3 regions of the Streptomyces sp. NBC_00259 genome follow, and region 2 is predicted to be linked to each of the others. Evidence: riboswitches for the same ligand, from Rfam matches in the RefSeq annotation. Region 2 holds a riboswitch; each other region holds the start of a gene.
What was found. Region 2 has a riboswitch for cyclic di-AMP ahead of OG766_RS26750 (M23 family metallopeptidase). Riboswitches for the same ligand answer to the same signal wherever they lie in the genome.
Positions count from the first base shown of each region.

Region 1: it holds a riboswitch for cyclic di-AMP, as region 2 does, so the genes downstream of both, OG766_RS14065 (LysM peptidoglycan-binding domain-containing protein) here and OG766_RS26750 (M23 family metallopeptidase) in region 2, are expected to answer to the same signal.
Region 3: it holds a riboswitch for cyclic di-AMP, as region 2 does, so the genes downstream of both, OG766_RS04335 (C40 family peptidase) here and OG766_RS26750 (M23 family metallopeptidase) in region 2, are expected to answer to the same signal.

Region 1 covers NZ_CP108080.1:3,141,408-3,148,767, reverse strand. The annotation lists gene OG766_RS14075 (cytochrome P450 family protein) at 1-557, shown strand, start outside; gene OG766_RS14070 (transglycosylase family protein) at 715-1,659, shown strand; cyclic di-AMP (ydaO/yuaA leader) riboswitch at 1,916-2,080, shown strand; gene OG766_RS14065 (LysM peptidoglycan-binding domain-containing protein) at 2,084-2,746, shown strand; gene eno (phosphopyruvate hydratase) at 2,974-4,254, shown strand; gene OG766_RS14055 (FtsB family cell division protein) at 4,341-4,805, shown strand; gene OG766_RS14050 (DUF501 domain-containing protein) at 4,853-5,431, shown strand; gene OG766_RS14045 (Ppx/GppA phosphatase family protein) at 5,428-6,342, shown strand; gene OG766_RS14040 (NAD(P)/FAD-dependent oxidoreductase) at 6,755-7,360, shown strand, end outside.
Region 2 covers NZ_CP108080.1:5,907,303-5,914,662, reverse strand. The annotation lists gene OG766_RS26770 (DUF5998 family protein) at 1-100, opposite strand, end outside; gene OG766_RS26765 (bifunctional acetate--CoA ligase family protein/GNAT family N-acetyltransferase) at 155-3,049, opposite strand; gene OG766_RS26760 (HPr family phosphocarrier protein) at 3,213-3,494, shown strand; gene OG766_RS26755 (GntR family transcriptional regulator) at 3,644-4,321, opposite strand; gene OG766_RS26750 (M23 family metallopeptidase) at 4,500-5,273, opposite strand; cyclic di-AMP (ydaO/yuaA leader) riboswitch at 5,287-5,451, opposite strand; gene OG766_RS26745 (M16 family metallopeptidase) at 5,715-7,097, opposite strand; gene OG766_RS26740 (M16 family metallopeptidase) at 7,115-7,360, opposite strand, start outside.
Region 3 covers NZ_CP108080.1:982,497-989,856, reverse strand. The annotation lists gene OG766_RS04365 (adenosylmethionine--8-amino-7-oxononanoate transaminase) at 1-876, opposite strand, end outside; gene bioB (biotin synthase BioB) at 869-2,077, opposite strand; gene OG766_RS04355 (8-amino-7-oxononanoate synthase) at 2,229-3,374, shown strand; gene OG766_RS04350 (DUF397 domain-containing protein) at 3,387-3,605, opposite strand; gene OG766_RS04345 (helix-turn-helix domain-containing protein) at 3,621-4,478, opposite strand; gene OG766_RS04340 (ATP-binding protein) at 4,772-5,275, shown strand; gene OG766_RS04335 (C40 family peptidase) at 5,405-5,881, opposite strand; cyclic di-AMP (ydaO/yuaA leader) riboswitch at 5,885-6,057, opposite strand; gene OG766_RS04330 (hypothetical protein) at 6,403-6,708, opposite strand; gene OG766_RS04325 (ATP-dependent Clp protease proteolytic subunit) at 6,716-7,351, opposite strand.

The DNA.
Region 1 (7,360 bases), 2.8 Mb from region 2:
ACGAGGCCGCGGCGATGGCCTTCATCCTCCTCTTCGCCGGCTTCGAGACCACCGTCAACCTGATCGGCAACGGCACCTACGCCCTGCTGCGCGATCCGGAGCAGCGTGCCCGTCTCCAGTCGTCCCTCGCCGCGGGCGACACCGGGCTGCTCGAAACCGGGGTCGAGGAGCTGCTGCGCTACGACGGGCCCGTGGAGCTCGCCACGTGGCGGTTCGCGACCGAGCCGCTCACGCTCGGCGGGCAGGACATCGGCGCCGGCGATCCGGTCCTCGTCGTGCTCGCCGCCGCCGACCGCGACCCCGACCGCTTCCCGGACCCCGACACCCTCGACCTGTCCCGCCGGGACAACCAGCACCTCGGGTACGGGCACGGCATCCACTACTGCCTGGGCGCGCCGCTCGCGCGGCTCGAAGGACAGACCGCGCTCGCGACCCTGCTCACCAGATTGCCCGACTTGCGGCTTGCGGTGGATCCTTCCGATTTGCGGTGGCGCGGGGGGCTCATCATGCGTGGATTGCGCACTCTGCCCGTTGAGTTCACCCCCACCAAGAGCTGACGAGTCGTCAGGACTGTGACTTTCACGTGATCTCCGCTGCACCGACTTGTGACTGACGTTCGAGTGGGGCTACGTTCACCCCGACTCGGGGTCCTCGCTGAATCGGCAGACTCGTGGGACCCGTGGGTTTTCTGTTGTCACATGGAAGGCACACCGCATGCGCTCCGGGAACGGCCGACACCGCCGACCTCGTCAGGCCCCCGCTCTCATCGTCGCGGCAGGGGTGACCGGATCGGCCATCGCCATCCCGCTGCTCGGCGCAGGCGCCGCCTCCGCCGCGGACTCCGCCACCTGGGACCGCGTCGCCGACTGTGAGAGCGGCGGTGTGTGGAGCGCCGACCTCGGCAACGGTTACTACGGCGGCCTGCAGATGTCCCAGGAGACCTGGGAGGCGTACGGCGGTACGGCCTACGCGCCGCGCGCCGACCTCGCAAGCCGCGCCCAGCAGATCACGGTGGCCGAGGCGGTGCTGTCCGCCCAGGGCGACTCCGCCTGGCCGAGCTGCGGGGAGATCACCGGTCTCGTCACCGGCCTCCTGGGGGGCGGCGCCGAGCCCGCCGGCGGGGACGCCTCCGCCACGCCGCAGAACGGTGGCACGAAGAGCCCCTCCTTCGGCGACGGGGCGGGCACGACGCCCGCGCCGGACACCGACACCCCAGCCTCGTCCGGTTCCGGTGCCTCGAACGGTTCGCCGACGGCCGAGAAGCCCGCGGACACCTCGGACGAGCCTTCCGCCCCGGCAGGCTCCGGCAAGGGCGCGGATGCCTCGGGCGGCGAGGACGCAGCCGCGGACACGGGCTCCGGAAAGCACCGCGGTGGCCCCGCCGATGAGGACGAGGCGGGCAATTCGGGCAATGACCGTAATTCCGGTCGTCATGCCTCACGAGATGACGCATCGGCACGAGACGGCGTCGCCGCGGGAGATGAGTACACCGTCCGCCCCGGCGACAACCTGTGGTCGATCGCCGACGTGAACGAGGTGCCCGGCGGGTGGCCCGCCCTCTATGAGGCGAACCAGGAGGTCGTCGGCTCCGACGCCGATCTCATCCTTCCTGGCCAGAGCCTCGATCTGGGCCTGGGGCAGGGGCAGTTGAAGGAGTAGTTCGGGCGCTTATGTCCGGTTCTGCGCAAGTGAGACATGAGTCTCTTCATGTCAACTGGCGCGTCTCGTCGGTCAACTCCGGTCATCGCGCCTCTCACCTGCGAAAACGGACATCTCTCCGCGTCAAATAGGTGTGGTTTCTCCCCGATGTTCGACTTTGAACATCGGGGAGAAGTGCGTTTACGGTCTGAACCGCTCGCAACGCGGGCCCCGACGACCGCACGCCGAATCCTGCCGGCGGCCGCCGGGAACAGTCGTCGCGCAAGCGCCGAAGGCAGGAGCGGGGGACCCAAGGTAAGTGCCGGGCCCGCCCTTTGGGGCGGAACCGGCTTGGGGTGGAGCCGCGCGAACCTCGCGCGGCCGGGCAACTCACATGGCCCGAACCCGACAGCTCACCTCGCAGGCGTCGGTGAGGAGAAGTTCCATGCTGCTTTCCGGCAAGGGCAAGCACCGTCGCCCGTCCAAGGCCACTCGTATCGCCACGCTCGCCGGTGTCACCGGTGCGGCCATCGCCGCCCCGCTGATGGCTTCCGGTACCGCGTCCGCCGCCACCGCCTCCGAGTGGGACGCCGTCGCCCAGTGCGAGTCCGGCGGCAACTGGTCGATCAACACCGGCAACGGCTACTACGGCGGCCTGCAGTTCTCGGCCTCCACCTGGGCCGCGTACGGCGGCACCGCCTACGCCCAGACCGCCGCCCAGGCCTCGAAGGCCCAGCAGATCGAGATAGCCGAGAAGGTCCTCGACGGCCAGGGCAAGGGTGCCTGGCCGCACTGCGGCACGGGCCTGTCCGACGCCGCGTACAACGGTGCCGCCCCGGCTGCCCCCAAGGCCGCCCCGAAGGCCGAGCCCAAGGCCAAGGCCCCCGCCCCGAAGCGCGCCGAGGTCCCGACCACCCGCTCCGAGCGCCCCGCCGCCCCGGTCAAGAAGGGCGACGGCGAGTACACGGTCAAGGCCGGCGACACCCTCAGCAAGATCGCCGAGGCCGAGAAGGTCAAGGGCGGCTGGCAGAAGCTGTTCGCGCTGAACAAGGACATCGTCGAGGACGCGAACGTCATTCACCCCGGCCAGAAGCTCCACCTGAGCTGACGGGTCCGCACCCCCGTCCCCCGGCTCCCCGGCCCGGCGCGCCATCCCCCGTACGCGCCGGGCCGGGGTTTCTGTCTCTTTGTTCCCCTTTTTCGTCCCACGGGGCGGGCAGCGGCAGGCCGATGCCCGTAGGGCGGTTAGGCTCTTGTCGCAAGGCCAAAGAGACCCTGCACTGACCCTGCTCCGCTTGCGTCACATTCAGCGTCACATCCCAGAAGGAGATGCTCGTGCCGTCCATCGACGTCGTCGTAGCCCGGGAAATCCTGGACTCCCGAGGCAACCCCACGGTCGAGGTCGAGGTCGGCCTCGACGACGGCAGCACCGGCCGTGCTGCCGTTCCGTCCGGTGCGTCCACCGGTGCGTTCGAGGCCCTCGAGCTCCGCGACGGTGACCAGAACCGCTACATGGGCAAGGGTGTCGAGAAGGCCGTCCTCGCCGTCATCGAGCAGATCGGCCCGGAGCTCGTCGGGTACGACGCCACCGAGCAGCGCCTGATCGACCAGGCGATGTTCGACCTGGACGCCACCCCGGACAAGTCCTCCCTCGGCGCCAACGCCATCCTCGGTGTCTCCCTCGCCGTCGCGCACGCCGCGTCCGAGGCCTCCGACCTCCCGCTGTTCCGCTACCTCGGCGGCCCGAACGCGCACCTGCTGCCCGTTCCGATGATGAACATCCTGAACGGCGGCTCGCACGCCGACTCCAACGTGGACATCCAGGAGTTCATGATCGCGCCCGTCGGCGCGGAGTCCTTCTCCGAGGCCCTGCGCTGGGGCACCGAGGTCTACCACACCCTCAAGAAGGTGCTGAAGGAGAAGGGCCTGTCGACCGGCCTCGGCGACGAGGGCGGCTTCGCCCCGAACCTCGGCTCCAACCGTGAGGCCCTCGACCTCATCCTCGAGGCCATCAAGCAGGCCGGCTACGCGCCCGGCAAGGACATCGCGCTCGCGCTCGACGTCGCCGCCTCCGAGTTCTACAAGGACGGCTCCTACGAGTTCGAGGGCAAGTCCCGCTCGGCCGCCGAGATGACCGAGTACTACGAGGAGCTCGTCGCCGCCTACCCGCTGGTCTCCATCGAGGACCCGCTGTTCGAGGACGACTGGGCCGGCTGGAAGGTCATCACCGACAAGCTCGGCTCCAAGGTGCAGCTGGTCGGCGACGACCTGTTCGTCACCAACCCGGAGCGCCTCGCCCGCGGCATCGAGGACGGCGCCGCCAACGCGCTCCTGGTCAAGGTCAACCAGATCGGTTCGCTGACCGAGACCCTGGACGCCGTCGAGCTGGCCCAGCGCAGCGGCTTCAAGTGCATGATGTCCCACCGCTCCGGCGAGACCGAGGACGTCACCATCGCCGACCTGGCCGTCGCCACCAACTGCGGCCAGATCAAGACCGGCGCCCCGGCCCGCTCCGAGCGCGTCGCCAAGTACAACCAGCTGCTGCGCATCGAGGAGATCCTCGACGACGCGGCGGAGTACGCCGGCCGCAGCGCGTTCCCGCGCTTCAAGGGCTGAGCCCGCACACCGGTAGATACGTACGTCCCCGCACGCGGTCCCGTACCGTGTGCGGGGACGTACGCACGTAATGGGGAGGCGCACACATGGCCCGGGACCGGTTCTCCACCGCGACCAGGCTGCGGCTGCTCGGCGAGCAGACCGCCGCCCGCGTCTACCGCTCGCAGACCCGTCGCCAGGCCCGGCGCTCGCGGCTCACCGGCCGGGCGGCCTTCCTCGCGCTCGTCGTCTGCTCGATGATCGTCGCGCTCGCGTATCCGATGCGGCAGTACGTGTCGCAGCAGAACGAGATCGCCGAGCAGGAGCGGCTCGCGGCCGCGGCCCGGGAGCGCGTGGAACGGCTGCGCGACGAGAGGGCCCGTCTGAGGGACGACGCGTACGTCATGCGGCTGGCCCGCGAGCACCTGCACATGGTCAGGCCGGGCGAGACCGGCTACATCGTGGTCGATCCGCGGGCCGGCCAGAAGCCCCGGACCGACGAGGACGGGGTCAGCAGGCCCTGGTACTCGAACGTCTGGGACGGTGTCGACCGGGCCGACGCGCCCCGCTAGCCCAGCCCCGGCCAAGCCACAGACCGAACGAAGAGACAGACACATCCATGCAAACGCCCCCGCCGACCACCGAGCACACCCCGCCCACCGCGGCGGACATCGCCGCGTTCCAGGAGCAGCTCGGCCGCCCGCCGCGCGGTCTGCGCGCGATCGCCCACCGCTGCCCGTGCGGCAATCCGGACGTGGTGGAGACGGCGCCGCGGCTGGAGGACGGTACGCCGTTCCCGACGCTGTACTACCTGACGTGCCCGCGTGCGGCCTCGGCCATCGGCACGCTGGAGGCGAACGGCGTCATGAAGGAGATGACCGAGCGCCTGGCGGCCGACCCCGAGCTGGCGGCGGCGTACCGGGCGGCGCACGAGGACTACATCGCGCGCCGTGACGCGATCGAGGAGCTGAAGGGCTTCCCGAGCGCCGGCGGGATGCCGGACCGGGTGAAGTGCCTGCACGTCCTGGTCGGCCACTCGCTGGCGGCCGGCCCCGGGGTGAACCCGCTGGGCGACGAGGCGATCGCGATGCTGCCGGAGTGGTGGGCGAAGGGCCCCTGTGTGAGCCCGGTGACGGACGGGACGCGGGAGTCCGGTGCCGACGGCGGCTCCGGCGACGTCCGGGGGGACGAGCAGTGACCCGGGTCGCCGCCGTCGACTGCGGTACGAACTCGATCCGTCTGCTGATCGCCGACATCGACCCGTCCACCGGTGAACTGACGGAGCTGGACCGGCGGATGACCATCGTCCGGCTCGGTCAGGGCGTCGACCGCACCGGCCGCCTCGCCCCCGAGGCGCTGGAGCGCACCTTCGCCGCCTGCCGGGAGTACGCGGAGATCATGAAGTCCCACGGTGTGGAGAGGATCCGCTTCGTGGCCACCTCCGCCTCCCGGGACGCCGAGAACCGCGACGACTTCGTGAACGGCGTGGTCGGCATCCTCGGCGTCGAGCCCGAGGTGATCAGCGGGGACCAGGAGGCCGAGTTCTCCTTCAACGGCGCCACCAAGGAACTGCCCGGCCACGAGGAGCGGCTGGTCGTGGACATCGGCGGCGGCTCGACCGAGTTCGTCATCGGCCGTGGGCAGGTCGAGGCGGCCCGGTCGGTCGACATCGGCTGCGTACGGCTGACCGAGCGGCACGTCCGCCAGGATCCGCCGTCGTCGGACGAGATCGCGGCGATCCGCGCGGACGTCGAGGCCGCGCTGGACCTCGCCGAGGAGACGGTGCCGATCCGCGAGGCGAGCACTCTGGTCGGCCTGGCCGGCTCGGTGACCACCGTCGCCGGGATCGCGCTCGGTCTCGACGCGTACGACTCCGAGGCCATCCACCACTCCCGGATCTCCCGCGACCAGGTCGCCGGGATCACCCGGCGGCTGCTCGCCTCGACGCACGACGAGCGCGCGGCGATCCCGGTGATGCATCCGGGACGGGTGGACGTGATCACCGCCGGTGCCCTGGTGCTGCTGGCGATCATGGAGCGCGCCGGGGTCGAGGAGGTCGTCGTCTCGGAGCACGACATCCTCGACGGGATCGCCCTCTCCCTGGTCTGAAGCACCCCTGAAGCACCCCTGGAGCGCCCCCGAATCGTCCCTGGAGCACCCCGCTGAGGGTGCGCCGCGAGAAACTTCGTGAAGTTCTTCACAAGGATTTGGGCCCGGTCGGCCGTCGAAACTGCTCTCAGACGGCCCTCCGGGCCTGTTTTCCTGCCCAACTCGGCCTGTGCATCCGCACTCCGGCAGGTTCCCGTCGCGTTACGGCCATGTGAATCGGGTCGGTGGTTCATCTTTCCGATGCAGCGTGGGGCCAGCTCAGGAGGCCTTGACAACGTCTCCCGTCACACGGTGGTTCCCTGTGTGTGCCATGACCTGGGTCACGTGGGCCGCGGAGTGTAGCAGAGGGTCCGTAGGTGCTTGTGAAGGGGCTCACGAGCGACCCCCCTGAGGGGGGTGGATACTCGATGGCATGAGCACCACGGAGCGTCCCAGGATCCTCGTAGTAGGCGGTGGGTACGTAGGCCTGTACGCAGCTCGTCGCATTCTGAAGAAGATGCGGTACGGGGAGGCGACCGTCACGGTCGTCGACCCGCGGTCGTACATGACGTACCAGCCCTTCCTCCCCGAAGCCGCCGCCGGCAGCATCTCGCCGCGGCACGTCGTCGTCCCGCTGCGACGCGTGCTGCCCAAGGCCGAGGTACTCACCGGCCGGGTCACCACCATCGATCAGGACCGCAAGGTCGCCACGGTCGCGCCGCTCGTCGGCGAGGCCTACGAGCTGCCCTTCGACTACCTGGTCATCGCGCTCGGCGCGGTCTCCCGCACCTTCCCGATCCCCGGCCTCGCCGAACAGGGCATCGGCATGAAGGGCATCGAGGAGGCCATCGGCCTGCGCAACCACGTTCTCGAGCAGCTGGACAAGGCTGACTCGACGACCGACGAGGAGGTCCGCCGCAAGGCGCTGACCTTCGTCTTCGTGGGCGGCGGCTTCGCCGGCGCGGAGACCATAGGCGAGGTCGAGGACCTGGCCCGTGACGCGGTCAAGTACTACAAGAGCGTCAAGCGCGAGGACATG
Region 2 (7,360 bases):
CGACAGCGGCCTCCACCGCTTCGGCCACGAGAGCCGGGTAGTAGCCGCTGCGCTCGATCGCCGCGCGCAGCCCCTGGGTCGTCGTACCGGTCTTCGCCATGGGCTCCATCCTACGGGGCCGCGGGACCCCGGAGTGCGCTCGGTGACGGCCGCTTCAGTAACTGGGGAGGGTGCGCGGCCCCAGGTCGGTGCGGGGCGGCGGCGGGGCGAGCCGTACGGCGGCCCCGAGCACGCAGAGGCCGTGCTGGGCGACGACGACCGGTTCGAGGCTGATCGCGACGACCTCCGGGTGGTCGTCGACCAGCCGGGAGACGCGCAGGAGGAGTTCTTCCAGGGCGGCCGTGTCGACGGGCGCGGAGCCCCGCCAGCCGAAGAGGAGCGGTGCGGTCCGGACGGACCGGAGGAGCTCGGCGGCGTCACGGTCGGTGGCCGGGACGAGACGGTGGGCCGTGTCGCCGAGCAGCTCCGTGGCGGGGCCGGCGAGCCCGAAGGACAGCACGGCACCGACGGCCGGATCGATGGCGGCGCGCACGACGGTGTCCACGCCGCGCGGGACCATCGCCTGCACGACGGGCTGCAGCTCCGCCGGCTTGCCGAGCGTGTCCGTCAACTCGGTGTAGGCCTGGCGCACTTGGTGCTCGTCGGCGAGGTCGAGTCGCACACCGCCGAGATCGGGGCGGTGACGCAGGTGCGGGGCGGTGGTCTTGAGGGCGACCGGGTAGCCGAGGCGGGCCGCGGCGAGGACGGCTGCGTCGGCGTCCGGGGCCGGGAGGGTGGGACGTACGGGAATGCCGTACCGCTGGAGCAGCCGCCGCGCGTCGTCCTCGCGCAGGGTGACGCCCCGCTCCCCGGGTGCCGTGTCGAGCAGCCCCTCGATGAACGCGGCGGCCCCGCTCTCGTCGATGTCCTCGTACTGGGGCACCTTGCCCGGCTCCGCTGCCGCCCGCCGCCACTGCGCGTACCGCACGGCCTCCGCCAGCGCCCGTACGGCCCGCTCGGCGGCGGGGTAGGCGGGGATCCGCCCGGCGGTGGCGGGGATCTCCGCCGGGGTGGCGGGCGGGTCCTGCCCCGCGCCCGCCACGAGCGGGCCCGCCGTACCCGGCCCGGTGGGGGGAACGTCCCGCCGGGCACCGGCCGCGGGCCGGCCGGCCCGGTCCTGCCCGGTAGCCTGCGGGGCCGAGCTCGTCGCCGCGGCGAGGGCGTCGGCGAGGCCCCCGAGTTCGACGTGCACGACGAGCACGGGCTTGGCCGGGGCGGACGCCGTGGCCGCGCGGAGGGCCGCGGCGAGGACCTCGCCGTCGCCGGACTCGGTGACACCGTTCTCGCCGACCCAGGGGATCGCGTTGACGATCACCGCGTCGCACGCGTCGTCCCGCAGCGCCCCCGCGAGCGCGTCGCAGAAGTCCTGCGGCGTCGCCGCCGTCGTCAGGTCGCGCGGCCGCTGCGGCCGCAGTCCCTCCGTGAGGCAGGCGTCGTACGTCAGCAGCCCGAGCGACTCGGAGTTGCCCAGGATCGCCACGCGTGGCCCGGCCGGCAGCGGCTGGCCCGCCAGCAGCAGTCCCGCGTCGACGAGTTCGGTGACCGTGTCGACCCGGATCACGCCGGCCTGCCGCAGCAGCTCCGAGACGGTCGCGTACGGCACGCGCGTCGTCGGCACCGCGTGCCCGGGCGGTGCGCTCCCGCTGTGCCGGGCGCCCCGCACCACCACCACGGGCTTGACCGCCGCCGTACGCCGCGCGAGCCGGGTGAACTTCCGCGGGTTGCCGATGGATTCGAGGTAGAGCAGGACGACGTCGGTGTCCGGGTCGTCGTACCAGTACTGCAGGAAGTCGTTGCCGGAGACGTCCGCCCGGTTGCCCGAGGAGATGAAGGACGACAGCCCGGCGCCCCGTCGGTGCAGGCCGCTCAGCAGCGCTATGCCGATGGCGCCGGACTGGGTGAAGAGCCCGATGCGCCCGGGCGCCGGCGCCTGTGGCGCGAGGGACGCGTTCAGCCGGACCCCGTCCGCGGTGTTGATGATCCCGAACGCGTTCGGCCCGATGATCCGCATCCCGTACGAACGCGCCTGCCGCACCAGTTCACGCTGCCGCTCCCGCCCCTCCCCGCCGCTCTCCGCGTAGCCGGCGGCCAGCACGACCAGCCCTTGGACCCCGTGCTCGCCGCAGTCCGCGACGACGTCCGGCACCCGCTCCGCCGGTACGGCGACGATCGCGAGGTCGACCGGCTCGCCCGTCTCCGCCACGATCTCCGCGACCGAGCGGTAAGCGGGCACCCCGTCCAGCTCGTGCATGTCCAGGACGAGGGCGCGGTTCACCGCGTACGTCCGCCCGGTGTACCCGGCGTCGAGGAGGTTGCGCAGCACCGTGCGCCCGACTCCGCCGGGCGCGCGCCCGGCGCCGATGACGGCCACGGACCGGGGCGCGAGCAGCCGCTGGACCGAGCGCGCCTCGGCCCGCTGCTCCCGGGCGCGCTGGACCGCCAGCGACTCGGCGGTCGGTTCGAGGTCGAGCGTGAGATGGACGGAGCCGTCCTCGAAGCTGCGCTTCTGGGTGTAGCCGGCGTCCCTGAAGACCTTGATCATCTTGTTGTTGGCGGGCAGCACCTCCGCCGCGAACCGCCTGATGCCTCTCTCCCGCGCGACCGCCGCGATGTGCTCCAGCAGGGTGGAGGCGACACCCCGCCCCTGGTGCGCGTCCTGTACGAGAAACGCGACCTCGGCCTCGTCGGCGGGCGCGGACGCCGGCCTTCCGTCGGCGTTGATGCGGTCGTAGCGGACGGTCGCGATGAACTCCCCGCCGATCGTCACCGCCAGCCCCACCCGGTCCACGTAGTCGTGGTGCGTGAACCGGTGCACGTCCTTGGCGGAGAGCCGCGGGTACGGCGCGAAGAAGCGGTAGTACTTGGACTCGTCCGACACCTGCTCGTAGAAGCTGACGAGCCGCTCGGCGTCCTCGGTGGTGATGGGCCTGATGCGCGCGGTGCCACCGTCACGCAGCACCACGTCGGCTTCCCAGTGGTCGGGGTACGCGTGGTCCGACGGGGTCTGCATGGGGCAAGAGTACGGCTCGGACACCGGTAGCGGAGCCCGGTCGGCGGGGGCAGGCTGAGAGGGCCGATCGACGCCCGCGCCCGGGCCGGAGGCCGGTAGGAGTGCACTCCGCGACACATGAGAGACTGGTCTAGACAACCGCTAAGACTTGAAGGGCACCACCATGGCTGAGCGCCGCGTCAATGTCGGCTGGGCCGAGGGCCTGCACGCCCGCCCCGCGTCCATCTTCGTTCGTGCCGCCACGGCCTCCGGCGTTCCCGTGACGATCGCCAAGGCCGACGGTACCCCGGTCAACGCCGCCTCCATGCTCGCGGTGCTCGGCCTGGGCGCCCAGGGTGGCGAGGAGATCGTGCTCGCGTCGGACGCCGAGGGTGCGGACGTCGCCCTCGACCGTCTGGCGAAGCTCGTCGCCGAGGGTCTCGAGGAGCTTCCCGAGACCGTCTGAGCCCACTGAATTCACGGCGGAGCCGCGGCACCTGAAATTCCGGGTGCCGCGGCTCCGCCGTTTATACGCGCGCCTTACGCGCGCCTTTTCGGGGGCAGCACGAAACCAGCCCCTGGAATTGCTCTCGCTCTTTGTATACGGCGTCATCGTTAAAGGCGGCCGCCCGCCGTGTTTACGGAATGTTGCGAGGACCTCACACCGGCGGGAATCCGCAGCCGGTGCGCACCGGTCGTCCGTTCGGCGTGCAGGGCGGTGAGGGCCCGCGCCCGCTCCGCGTCACCGCGCGCCACCGCGTCGACGATCGCGCCGTGCTCGGCCCAGGCCTCCACGGGCCGGGCGGGCAGCTCGACCGCGTACATCCAGGCGATCTTGTGGCGGAGCTGCGTGAGCAGGGCGGTGAGCCCCGGGCTTCCGCAGGCCTGCGCGAGCGTCTCGTGGAACCATGCGCCGAGCGAGCGGAGATCATCGCCCTGCCCCCGCCGCGCCCGGTCCTGGCCGAGCCTGACCAGGCCACGCAGCACCTTGAGATGGGCCTCCGAACGCCGCTGGGCGGCCCGCGCGGCGCCGAGCGGCTCCAGCAGCAGCCTGATCTCCAGCAGATCGGCGGCCTCCTGCTCGGTGGGCTCGGCGACACACGCGCCGGCGTGCCTGCGGGTGACGACGAAGCCCTCCGACTCCAGGGTGCGCAGTGCCTCGCGGACCGGGACGCGCGAGACGCCGTAGCGGCGCGCCAACTGCTCCTCGGTGAGCCGGCTGCCGCGCTCGAAGGCACCGGAGACGATGTCGTCGCGGATCGCCGTGCACACCGAGCGGGCGGGAATGCGCATACCGAACCTCCGCTTTAATCGCCGCGAAACCCAGTCGAGCGACGCCTGTTCCGTGACTCTATTCCAGGTGGCGTGATTTTCCGAAGGCCCGGAGGAATCCGCGGATATCTTTTGGCCGGAATACGCCGAAGGCCCCGGCTCGGAGGAACCGAACCGGGGCCTTGACGGAAGCGGAAGGTCAGACCGCGACGCCGTGCGCACGCAGATAGGCGATCGGGTCGATGTCCGAGCCGTAGTCGGCGCCGGTCCTGGCCTCGAAGTGGAGGTGCGGGCCGGACGAGTTGCCGGTCGACCCGGAGCGGCCGATCTGCTGACCCGGGGTGACGCTCTGGCCGACCGAGACGCTGATCGAGGAGAGGTGACCGTACTGGGTGTACGTGCCGTCGTGCATCCGGATGACGACGTTGTTGCCGTACGCGCCACCCCAGCCGGCCTCGACGACCGTGCCCATGCCGACGGCGACGACCTTGGTGCCGGAGGCGGCGTGGAAGTCGATCCCGGTGTGGCTGCCGGAGGACCACTGTCCGCCGCCGGCGTGGTAGCTGGTGCTGACGTAGGAGCCGGCGACCGGGAGCGTGTAGGTCAGCAGGCGCTTGCGCTCGGCCTCGCGGGCGGCGCGCTCACGGGCCTCGCGGGCCTCCTTGACGCGGACCTCCGCCTTGCGCTTGGCCTCGGCCTCGGCCCGCGCCTGCTCGGCGGCCAGGGCGGCCTCCTGCTGCTGGGCGTCGGCCTGGGCGCCGATCTGGTCGGCGAGCGAGTCACTGGCGACGATGGCCTGGGTCAGGCCGGTGTCCTCCACGGGGCGGATGTCCGCCTCGGCGGCGAGCGCCGGGGAGGCGAGGGTGCCGATGACGCCGGTGGTCGCGATGGCGGCGACGGAGGCGACGCCCGCGCTCCTGCGCGACAGACGGCTCGGACCACGATGCTTCCCGGTGGCACGGGTGAACGCCATGTAGTGGCTGATCCTTTCCTTCCTTCTCGCCTACCGGGTTAGCTGACGGGTTCGGAGCAGGAAGGTCTCCTACGGGCCCCTCCGCACGGGTGCGAAGGCGTCCGATTCACCCCAGGGGGACATGTGGGTCCCCGGCTCCCCAGGCTCACGCCCGACGGGGACTCGGCGATGGCTGTCCGATGCCGCGGGTGCGGCGAGTGCAACTTGCGGACAGCGCAGAAGACGCTAAGCCGATCTTCGCGCAATCACCAAACAGACACCGGTATTTGTAGTGCACGCCACAGGGCAGACACATCTCCTCCCCAACAAAACGGACATACGAGAAGGCCCCGTTGGCGGGGCCAACGGGGCCTTCTGCGGTCCAACCCGGCGTCCGGGGGATGTCCGGCCGGACGCCGGGCGAGGCCCGGTGGATGTCCGGTCGGCGTCCGGAACGGTCAATCAGCCAGTGACAACGGTCACTTCACCGATGCCGAGGGCCCGGACGGGCTCCTCGATCAGCGCGGCGTCCCCGACGAGGACGGTGACGAGCCGGTCCACCGGGAAGGCGTTGACGGCCGCGGCGGTCGCCTCGACCGTGCCGGTCTCGGCCAGCCGCGCGTACATCTGGGCCTGGAAGTCGTCCGGGAGGTCCTGCTCGACCTGGTCGGCCAGCGTGCCCGCCACGGACGCCGCCGTCTCGTACTTCAGCGGGGCCACACCCACCAGGTTCTGCACGGCCACATCGCGCTCCGCGTCGGTCAGACCCTCCGCGGCGAGGGTGCGCAGCACCTTCCAGAGGTCGTCGAGCGCGGGGCCGGTGTTCGGGGTGTCGACCGAGCCGCTGATCGCGAGCATCGACGCACCGGTGGCCCCGCCCGGGGACGAGGGCGCGGCGGAGCGCAGCACCTGCCCGAAGGCCCGCACACCGTACGTGTAGCCCTTCTCCTCGCGCAGGACGCGGTCCAGACGGGAGGTGAGCGTGCCGCCGAGGCAGTACGTGCCGAGGACCTGGGCCGCCCAGACCCGGTCGTGCCGGTCGGGGCCGATCCGGCCGATCAGCAGTTGCGTCTGGACCGCGCCGGGGCGGTCGACGATGACGACCCGGCCCCTGTCGTCGGCGGTGATCGGCGGCATCGGACGGCTCTCGGCCGTGTCACCGGTCCAGCCGCCGAGCGTGTCGGCCAGCACGGCGTCCACATCGACACCCGCGAGGTCGCCGACGATCACGGCGGTGGCCGTGGCGGGCCGGACGTGCGCCTCGTAGAAGGCCCGTACGGCCGCGGAGTCGATGCGCTCCACGGTCTCCTCCGAGCCCTGGCGGGGCCGGGACATCCGGGAGGAGGCGGGGAACAGCTGCCTGGAGAGTTCCTTGGCGGCGCGGCGGGCCGGATTGGCCGTCTCGTGCGGGATCTCGTCCAGCCGGTTCCGTACGAGCCGCTCGACCTCGCTGTCGGCGAACAGCGGGGCGCGCAGCGCCTCGGCGAGCAGACCGAGGGCCTTCGTGAGCCGGGAGACCGGCACCTCCAGGGAGATCCGGACGCCCGGGTGGTCGGCGTGCGCGTCGAGCGTGGCGCCGCAGCGCTCCAGCTCGGCCGCGAACTCCTCCGCCGTGTGCTTGTCGGTGCCCTCGGACAGCGCCCGCGCCATGATCGTGGCGACGCCGTCCAGGCCCTCGGGCTCGGCGTCCAGCGGGGCGTCGAGGAAGATCTCGACGGCCACGACCTGCTGGCCGGGGCGGTGGCAGCGCAGCACGGTCAGCCCGTTGTCGAGCGTGCCGCGCTCGGGGGCGGGGAAGGCCCACGGCTTGGCCTCGCCGGCCTGCGGCTGCGGATGGAAGTCCATGGTCACGGCAGCGTCGGTCACTGGTCCGCCCCCTCTGCGTCGTCGTTGTCCTCGGCGTCCTCGGCGTCCTCGGCCGCGACGGGCTCGTAGACCAGCACCGCCCTGTTGTCCGGGCGCAGCCGGGCCTTGGCGACCGCCTGCACCTCCTCGGCGGTGATGTCGAGCACCCGCCCGACGGCGCTGAGCGCCAGCTGGGGGTCGCCGAACAGCACGGCGTACCGGCACAGTTCGTCGGCGCGGCCCGCGACCGTGCCGAGCCGGTC
Region 3 (7,360 bases), 4.9 Mb from region 2:
CATGGTCAGATATCCGCCGGTCAGCGCCTTGCCGAGACACATCACATCGGGCGAGACACCCGCGTGTTCCGCCGCGAAGAGCCTGCCCGTGCGCCCGAATCCGGTCGCGATCTCGTCGAAGACGAGCAGCACATCGTGCTCGTCGCAGGCCTCCCGCAGCACCCGCAGCCAGTCGGGGGAGTGGAACCGCATCCCTCCGGCCCCCTGCACCACCGGCTCCACGATCACCGCGGCCAGCTCGTCCGCGTGGCGCCCGATCTGCTCACGCAGATGCTCCGCGTACGCGGCGTCGTACGGTCGTTCGTACCCGGCCGGCGGGGCGTCCGCGAAGATCTGACGTGGCAGGACACCCGACCACAGGTCGTGCATCCCGCCCTCGGGGTCGCACACCGACATCGGCTGCCAGGTGTCCCCGTGGTACCCGCCGCGCCAGGTCAGCAGCCGCTGCTTGCCCGGCCGGCCCACAGAACGCCAGTACTGCAGGCACATCTTCACCGCGACCTCGACGGACACCGAGCCCGAGTCGCAGAGGAAGACGTGCCGGAGCGGTTCCGGGGTGATCTCCACGAGCCGTGTCGCGAGGCGGACGGCGGGCTCGTGGGTGAGGCCGCCGAACATCACATGGCTCATACGGTCCAGCTGCCCGCGCGCGGCCTCGTTGAGCACGGGGTGGTTGTAGCCGTGGATCGCCGACCACCACGAGGACATGCCGTCCACCAACTCGGAGCGCCCGTGTGCCGGTTCGGCGAGCCGGAGCCGTACGCCGGACGCGGACTCCACGACCAGCGGGTCCGTGCGGCCCGGCATCGGGCCGTACGGGTGCCAGACATGAGCCCGGTCCAGGGCGACGAGCTCGCGCGCGGCGGAGCTACGCATTGGGCGCGATGTCCGTTCCGGCGCCGCGGCGCCGCACGGCCACCAGGTCGGGGCGCGCAGCGGAGACGCTCTCGGTCTCGGGAGCGGTCTTCACAGCAGTGCCGGTGCCGGTGTCGGTCCCGGTCTCGGTCCCGGTGTCGCCGCAGGGCGCGCAGCCACCGCCGCCTCCCGAACCGCAGCCGCCCGCGACGGCGTCCGCACGGTGCTCGGGCAGCGTCGTCGTGTCCGTGCCCTCCACCTCGAAGCCCGCGTCCGCGATCATGTCGAGGTCCGCCTTGCCCGCCTGGCCCTCGCTGGTCAGATAGTCACCGAGGAAGATCGAGTTGGCGAGGTGCAGCGCCAGCGGCTGCAGCGTCCGCAGATGGACCTCACGGCCACCCGCGAGCCGTACCTCCACGTCCGGGCAGACGAACCGGACCATGGCGAGGATCCGCAGCGCCCGCTGCGGCGTCAGATTCCACTCCTTGGCGAGCGGCGTGCCCTCGAACGGGATCAGGAAGTTCACCGGCACCGAGTCCGGGTCCAGCTCACGCAGCGAGAACACCACGTCGACCAGGTCCTCGTCGCGCTCGCCCATGCCCGCGATCAGACCCGAACAGGCCGACAGACCGGCGGCGTGCGCCTTCTGGACGGTGTCCACGCGGTCCGCGTACGTGTGGGTGGTCGTGATGTCCCCGTACGTCCCCTCGGACGTGTTGAGGTTGTGGTTGTACGCGTCGGCGCCCGCGTCCCGCAGCCGCTCCGCCTGGCCGTCGGAGAGCAGACCGAGACAGGCACACACCTCGACGCCCTCGTTCTGCTCCTTGATGGCCTCGATGGTCTGCGAGACCCGGGCCACGTCACGGTCGGTCGGCCCGCGGCCGCTGGCGACCAGACAGACCCGCTTGGCGCCGCCCGCGACCCCCGCGGCCGCCGCCTTCGACGCCTCGTCCGGCTTCAGCCAGGTGTACTTGAGGATCTCCGCCTTGGAACCGAGCCGCTGGGAACAGTACGAACAGTCCTCGGGACACAGACCGGACTTGAGGTTGACCAGATAGTTCAGCTTCACCCGCCGCCCGAACCACTGACGGCGCACCCTTCCGGCCGCGGCCACCACTTCGAGCAGATCGTCGTCGGAGGTCGCCAGTACGGCGAGCGCTTCTTCGCGGGTCGGCAGCTCACGCCGCAGGCCCTTGTCCACCAGCGTGTTCAGGAGGTCCATGGCGCAGATCCTCGCCTACCGGACACCCCGCGGCCAAGGAGGAACTCGACAACACCCGCCGATTGAGGTGTGTGTATGGCCACACTCTGACCTCTACCGTCCCCGGCTAGGGTCTGTGCGCTGCCTACAAAAGGACCGGAACATGCCCCAGGTGCCTCAGGATCCTTTCGACTGGACCGACGACGCGGCGCGCCACCGCGCGGACGCCGGTCTCGTCCGTACACTCCGGCCGCGTCCCGCCACCTCCGCGCTGCTCGATCTGGCGAGCAACGACTACCTCGGCCTGACCCGGCGGCCGGAGATCACCCAGGCGGCCGCCGAGGCCGCACGGCGGTGGGGCGCCGGCGCGACCGGCTCCCGGCTCGTGACCGGCAGCACCGAGCTGCACGCGGAACTGGAACGTGAGCTGGCCGAGTTCTGCGGGTTCGAGGCGGCGCTCGTGTTCTCCTCGGGGTACGCGGCGAACCTTGCGGCGCTGACGGCGCTCGGCGCGCACGGGTCGCTGATCGTGTCGGACGCCGGCAACCACGCCTCGATCGTCGACGGCTGCCGGCTGTCCCGCGCCGAGACCGCCGTCGTGGCACACGCCGATCCGGAGGCCGTACGCAAGACCCTCGACGCCCACCCGGGGCGGCGCGCCCTGGTCGTGTCCGACTCGGTCTTCTCGGTCGACGGCGACGCCGCCCCGCTGCGCGAGTTCGCCGAGGTGTGCCGTTCGCACGGCGCGGCCCTGGTCGTCGACGACGCACACGGTCTCGGAGTCCTGGGCGAGGGGGGCAGGGGAGCCCTGAACGCGGCGGGCCTCGCGGGCGACACGGGCGTCGTCGCCACGCTCACCCTGTCCAAGTCCCTGGGCAGCCAGGGCGGAGCGGTGCTCGGTCCGGCACGGGTCATCGACCATCTCGTCAACGCCGCGCGTACGTTCATCTTCGACACCGGCCTCGCGCCGGCCGCGGCGGGCGCGGCCCTCGCGAGCCTGCGGCTGCTGCGCCGCGAGCCCGGGCTCGCGGACCGGGCCCGGGCCGTGGCCACCACGCTGTACGAGCGGCTGGCCGGCGCCGGGCAGACCGCCGTACGCCCGGACGCGGCCGTCGTGTCCGTCCAGGCGCCGTCACCGGAGTCGGCCGTGCGCTGGGCGGCGGACTGCCGGGCGGCGGGACTGGCCGTCGGCTGCTTCCGGCCGCCGTCGGTTCCGGACGGGATCTCGCGGATCAGGCTCACCGCGCGCGCCGATCTCACCGATCGGCAGATCGGGACGGCGCTCTCCACGATCCTGGCGACGGCGCCCGCGGGCTGACCGTCCCTCGGGTCAGCCGCCCGCGCCCTCGCGCAGCCCGCGCACGAAGCCGGTCCAGGCGGCGGGCGAGAACACGAGGAAGCGGAGGTGGGTGTTCTTCGAGTCGCGCACGGCCAGGGCGCCGTCGGCGCACCGTGCGGTCTCCACGCAGTTGTTCATTCCGACACTGCGGCTGCTGCGCTGCCACGGAGTGCGCAGCCGAGGGCGTACATGTGCGTCGTGAGCAGACATTGGGGGGTGCCTTCCCTACGCGCTGTCGTCGATTCCGGCGATGAGATCCAACGAGTCCTGGAGCGAGAGCGCATGCGCCTGCATGGTGCGGAAAGCGGCGCCGTACGCCTCGAGGTCTTCCTTCCGTTCGAGGTAGAGACTACTCGTCAGATGGTCAAGAACAACCACGTCCAGATCAGAAGTGTTCGGGAATGAGAAGATAACGAAAGGTCCGGTCAGTCCCACATAACCACCGGTCGAGAAGGGGAGCACCTGCAGGCGCACATGCGGGAGTTGGGCCATCTCCATCACTCGGCGCAACTGCCCGCGCATCACCCGGCGGCCGCCCACCTGCCGCCGCAGCACCGCCTCGTCCAGCACCGCGCTGAAGCTCAGCGGCCGCTCCGCACGGAGCACTTGCTGACGGGCGATGCGCACCTCCACCAGCGAGTCCACCGTGGCCGTCGGCGCTCCTTCGAGCGCGGAAAGGGTCACCGCCCGTGCGTAGTCGGCGGTCTGCAGCAGTCCGGGCACCACCGAGGTCTCCAGCGTCCGCGCCGTACTCGCCTGGGACTCCAGGCTGATGAAGTCCCGGTACTGGGGAGGGATCACCCCGCGGTAGGCGTGCCACCAGCCCGTGCCCCCGCCGTCCGCCGTGCCCGCCAGCGTCCCCAGCAGCTCCCGCAGCCGCGGATCGGCCACCCCGTAGGCGTCGAGCAACCGGGCCACATCGGCGGGCTTCACCCCGCTCGCACCGGTCTCGATGCGGCTCACCTTCGACTGGTGCCAACCCGCCAGGCGTGCCGCCTCCCGGCTGGTGAGGCCCGCGTCCAGCCGCAGGCCGCGCAGTTCCTCACCGAGCTTGCGGCGGCGCACCGCGGGACCGTGCCGCATTCCGTCCCCTCCTCCGTTCCTCCTTCGGTCGTCGAGTGACCGGCGTACGACCGGCGCGTGAGCGGCCGGCGCAGCGCAAGTCTGCGCCCAAATACGTTCTCGCGTCGCAGAGTTCACCGCTTTGAGCGACAGATATATGCATATCAAGGTGGATCGGCACCAACAGGGGCGGCACAGTGGCACTCTGACGGCTAGCGCACACTCTGGCGCACAGCGCAGTCCGAGGCTGTTCCGGCACCGCATCCGCTGCGTGCCGCGCTCCCGCAGCCCCGGTGGGAAAGGGACAGCTCGCCATGGCCGACCATCAGGAAGCCTCCATCACCCTGCCGAGCGATCCCGCCTCGGTCCCCGCCGCGCGGAGATACGTCTCCGAGGTCCTCACCGAGTGGGGGCTGCCGAGGGAGGACGACGCGGCCGACACGGTCCGTCTCATCGTCTCCGAACTGGCCACCAACGCCGTTCAGCACACCTTCGGACAGTCACCCACCTTCACGGTCGACGTCCGTCTCGAGCGCGACGAACAGCTGTGCGTCGGTGTGACCGACAGCCATCCGCGCTGGCCGCAGCGGCTGCCCGCGGCGGTGCAGCAGGACAACGGCCGCGGCATGGTGATCATCCGCTGGCTCGCCGCCGAGTGCGGGGGCAGGCTGCACGTCAGCCCTACCCCGGAAGGCGGCAAGACCGTCTGGATCGCCATGCCCTGGAGCCCCGCGCCGGCCGTCGTCCGCACCGAGCGCGGGGCGGTCCCGTCGGGCGGGCTCCCCGGCGACCCCGCTCCACAGGGGCACCGGCCCTGAGCCCTCCACGGCATCCCGCCGTTGCGTACGCGTACGGACGCCTGCGGACGCGTACCGGCCGCGCCGTGGAGGGCCGTGACCGCTCCTCTCGTCCCTCGGGGCCCCGGACGGTGCCGGGGCCCGGACAACTCAGCGCACGCGCCCGTAGCGCACGCTCTTGGACCAGATCTTGCTCAGCTTCACCACGGAACCGGTCTTCGGCGAGTGCCAGATCCTGCCGCCTCCCGCGTAGATGCCGACGTGGTACACGTATCCGCGGGCCTGGAAGAAGACCAGGTCACCGCGCTGCCGTTGGGAAGCGCGGATATGACGGGTCCGGTTGTACTGCTGCTGGGCCGTGCGCGGCAGCTTCTTGCCGGCCTTCTTGTACGCGTAGAGCGTCAGTCCCGAACAGTCGAAGCGATGCGGCCCCGTGGCCCCGTAGCGGTACGGAGAGCCCTTCTTCGACGCGGCCACGTTGAGTGCCTTCGTCGCGTGTGCCGCGGTGGCATGGGCCTCGGGCGCGCCGCCCGGCAGGACCAGCGAGCCGCCGACGGCCGCGATCGTGAGTGCCGAGACGGCACCCGTCCGGGACAACAGGGACGGGAGATGTGTCTGCGCAGACATGCGCAACCCTTCGTCAGCCGCCTGTGAAGGATGACCTGTCGGGTTCGGACCGGCGAAGACGCCCGGCCGCGTACGCGGCTTCACCCCAAGGACCGGCCATGATGTGCGGCCGGCCCGTACTGCTCGGGTCCTCCACTCCTGCCGAAGCCCTCATGTCGACCAGGCATCCGGTGCGGCGGCAGGACTCGGCGTCCGCCCGGACCGCCCCGCCGCGGTGGCGGGGGCTTGTCGTCCCAGGGATCTTGACCCACGAACTGCCGGATTTCCTCTTAGAAACGGCGTTTTGTGAGGCTCCTCACCAATGACCTATTCGAGTGGACAGAGCCGTTTGGCGGACAGTGCGTCGCCCGGTGACGAGCGCTGTACCAGCGTCGGAACGGGCCGTTGCGCCAGTCGGCTCAGCCCACGGCGCAACTTGCCCGGTGCATATCGTGCAGCCGCGACTGGTCCGGATGGGCGACACCCACTCGTACGCCTCCGGCGTGCCGCGAGGTGCGCGGTGGCCGTCGGGCGGCGGACCGTCAACTCGGCGACTCCGGAGGTACGGTGATTCTCGACGCCCTGCGCTCCCCGTCCAACACCCGCAGCGCACGGGCCAATGTCGGTGCGTGCAGCTCGCTCTCACCGCGCATGTGCATGACCGTCAGCGCGTCCCGGAGCGCCGTGGCCCGTACGACGAGCGCCTGGGCGGCACGAAGCGCGCCGTAGGTGTGCGTGCCACGCGCCGGGTTGATCCTTCCCAGCTGATCGACGACTTCGAGATAGCTGTCGATGAACTCACTTTCGGCACGCGTCAGTGCGGGGAGCGGCGGCAGTTCGGGCACCACGGCCGGTTCACCGGCCGTGGAGGGAAGTCGCGGACGTCTTCCGGTTCTTGACGATGTGATCGATCAGCCCGTATTCCTTGGCGCCCGGGGCGTCGAAGACCTTGTCACGCTCGATGTCCTCGGCGATGCGCTCGGCGCTCCGACCGGTGTGGCGTACGAGCACGGCGGCCATCAGCTCCCGCAGCCGCAGCAACTCCTGAGCCTGGAGATCGAGATCGGTCGGCTGTCCCTGCACCGGCTCCGCCAGGGAAGGCTGCTGGACGACGATCCGGGCACCGGGCAGGGCGATCCGCTTGCCGGGGGCGCCTGCCGCCAGCAGCACCGCGGCCGTCGAGGCGGCCCGGCCCAGACAGGTCGTGGCGATGTCGCAGGTCACCACCTGCATCGTGTCGTAAATGGCGGTCATCGCGCTGAGGGAACCGCCGGGGGAGTTGATGTAGAGCGCGATGTCCTGGTCCGGGGCGGCGTACTCGAGGTGCAGGAGCTGCGCGATGACGTCGTTGGCCGAGGTGTCGTCGACCGGTGCGCCGAGGAACACGATCCGCTCGGCGAGGAGCTTCGCGTACGGATCGAGGGTGCGGAGCCCTGCGCTGGTGCGCTCCGTGAACTCCGGCAGGACATGGCGGGCGGACGGGTGGTTCATGGCGTACCA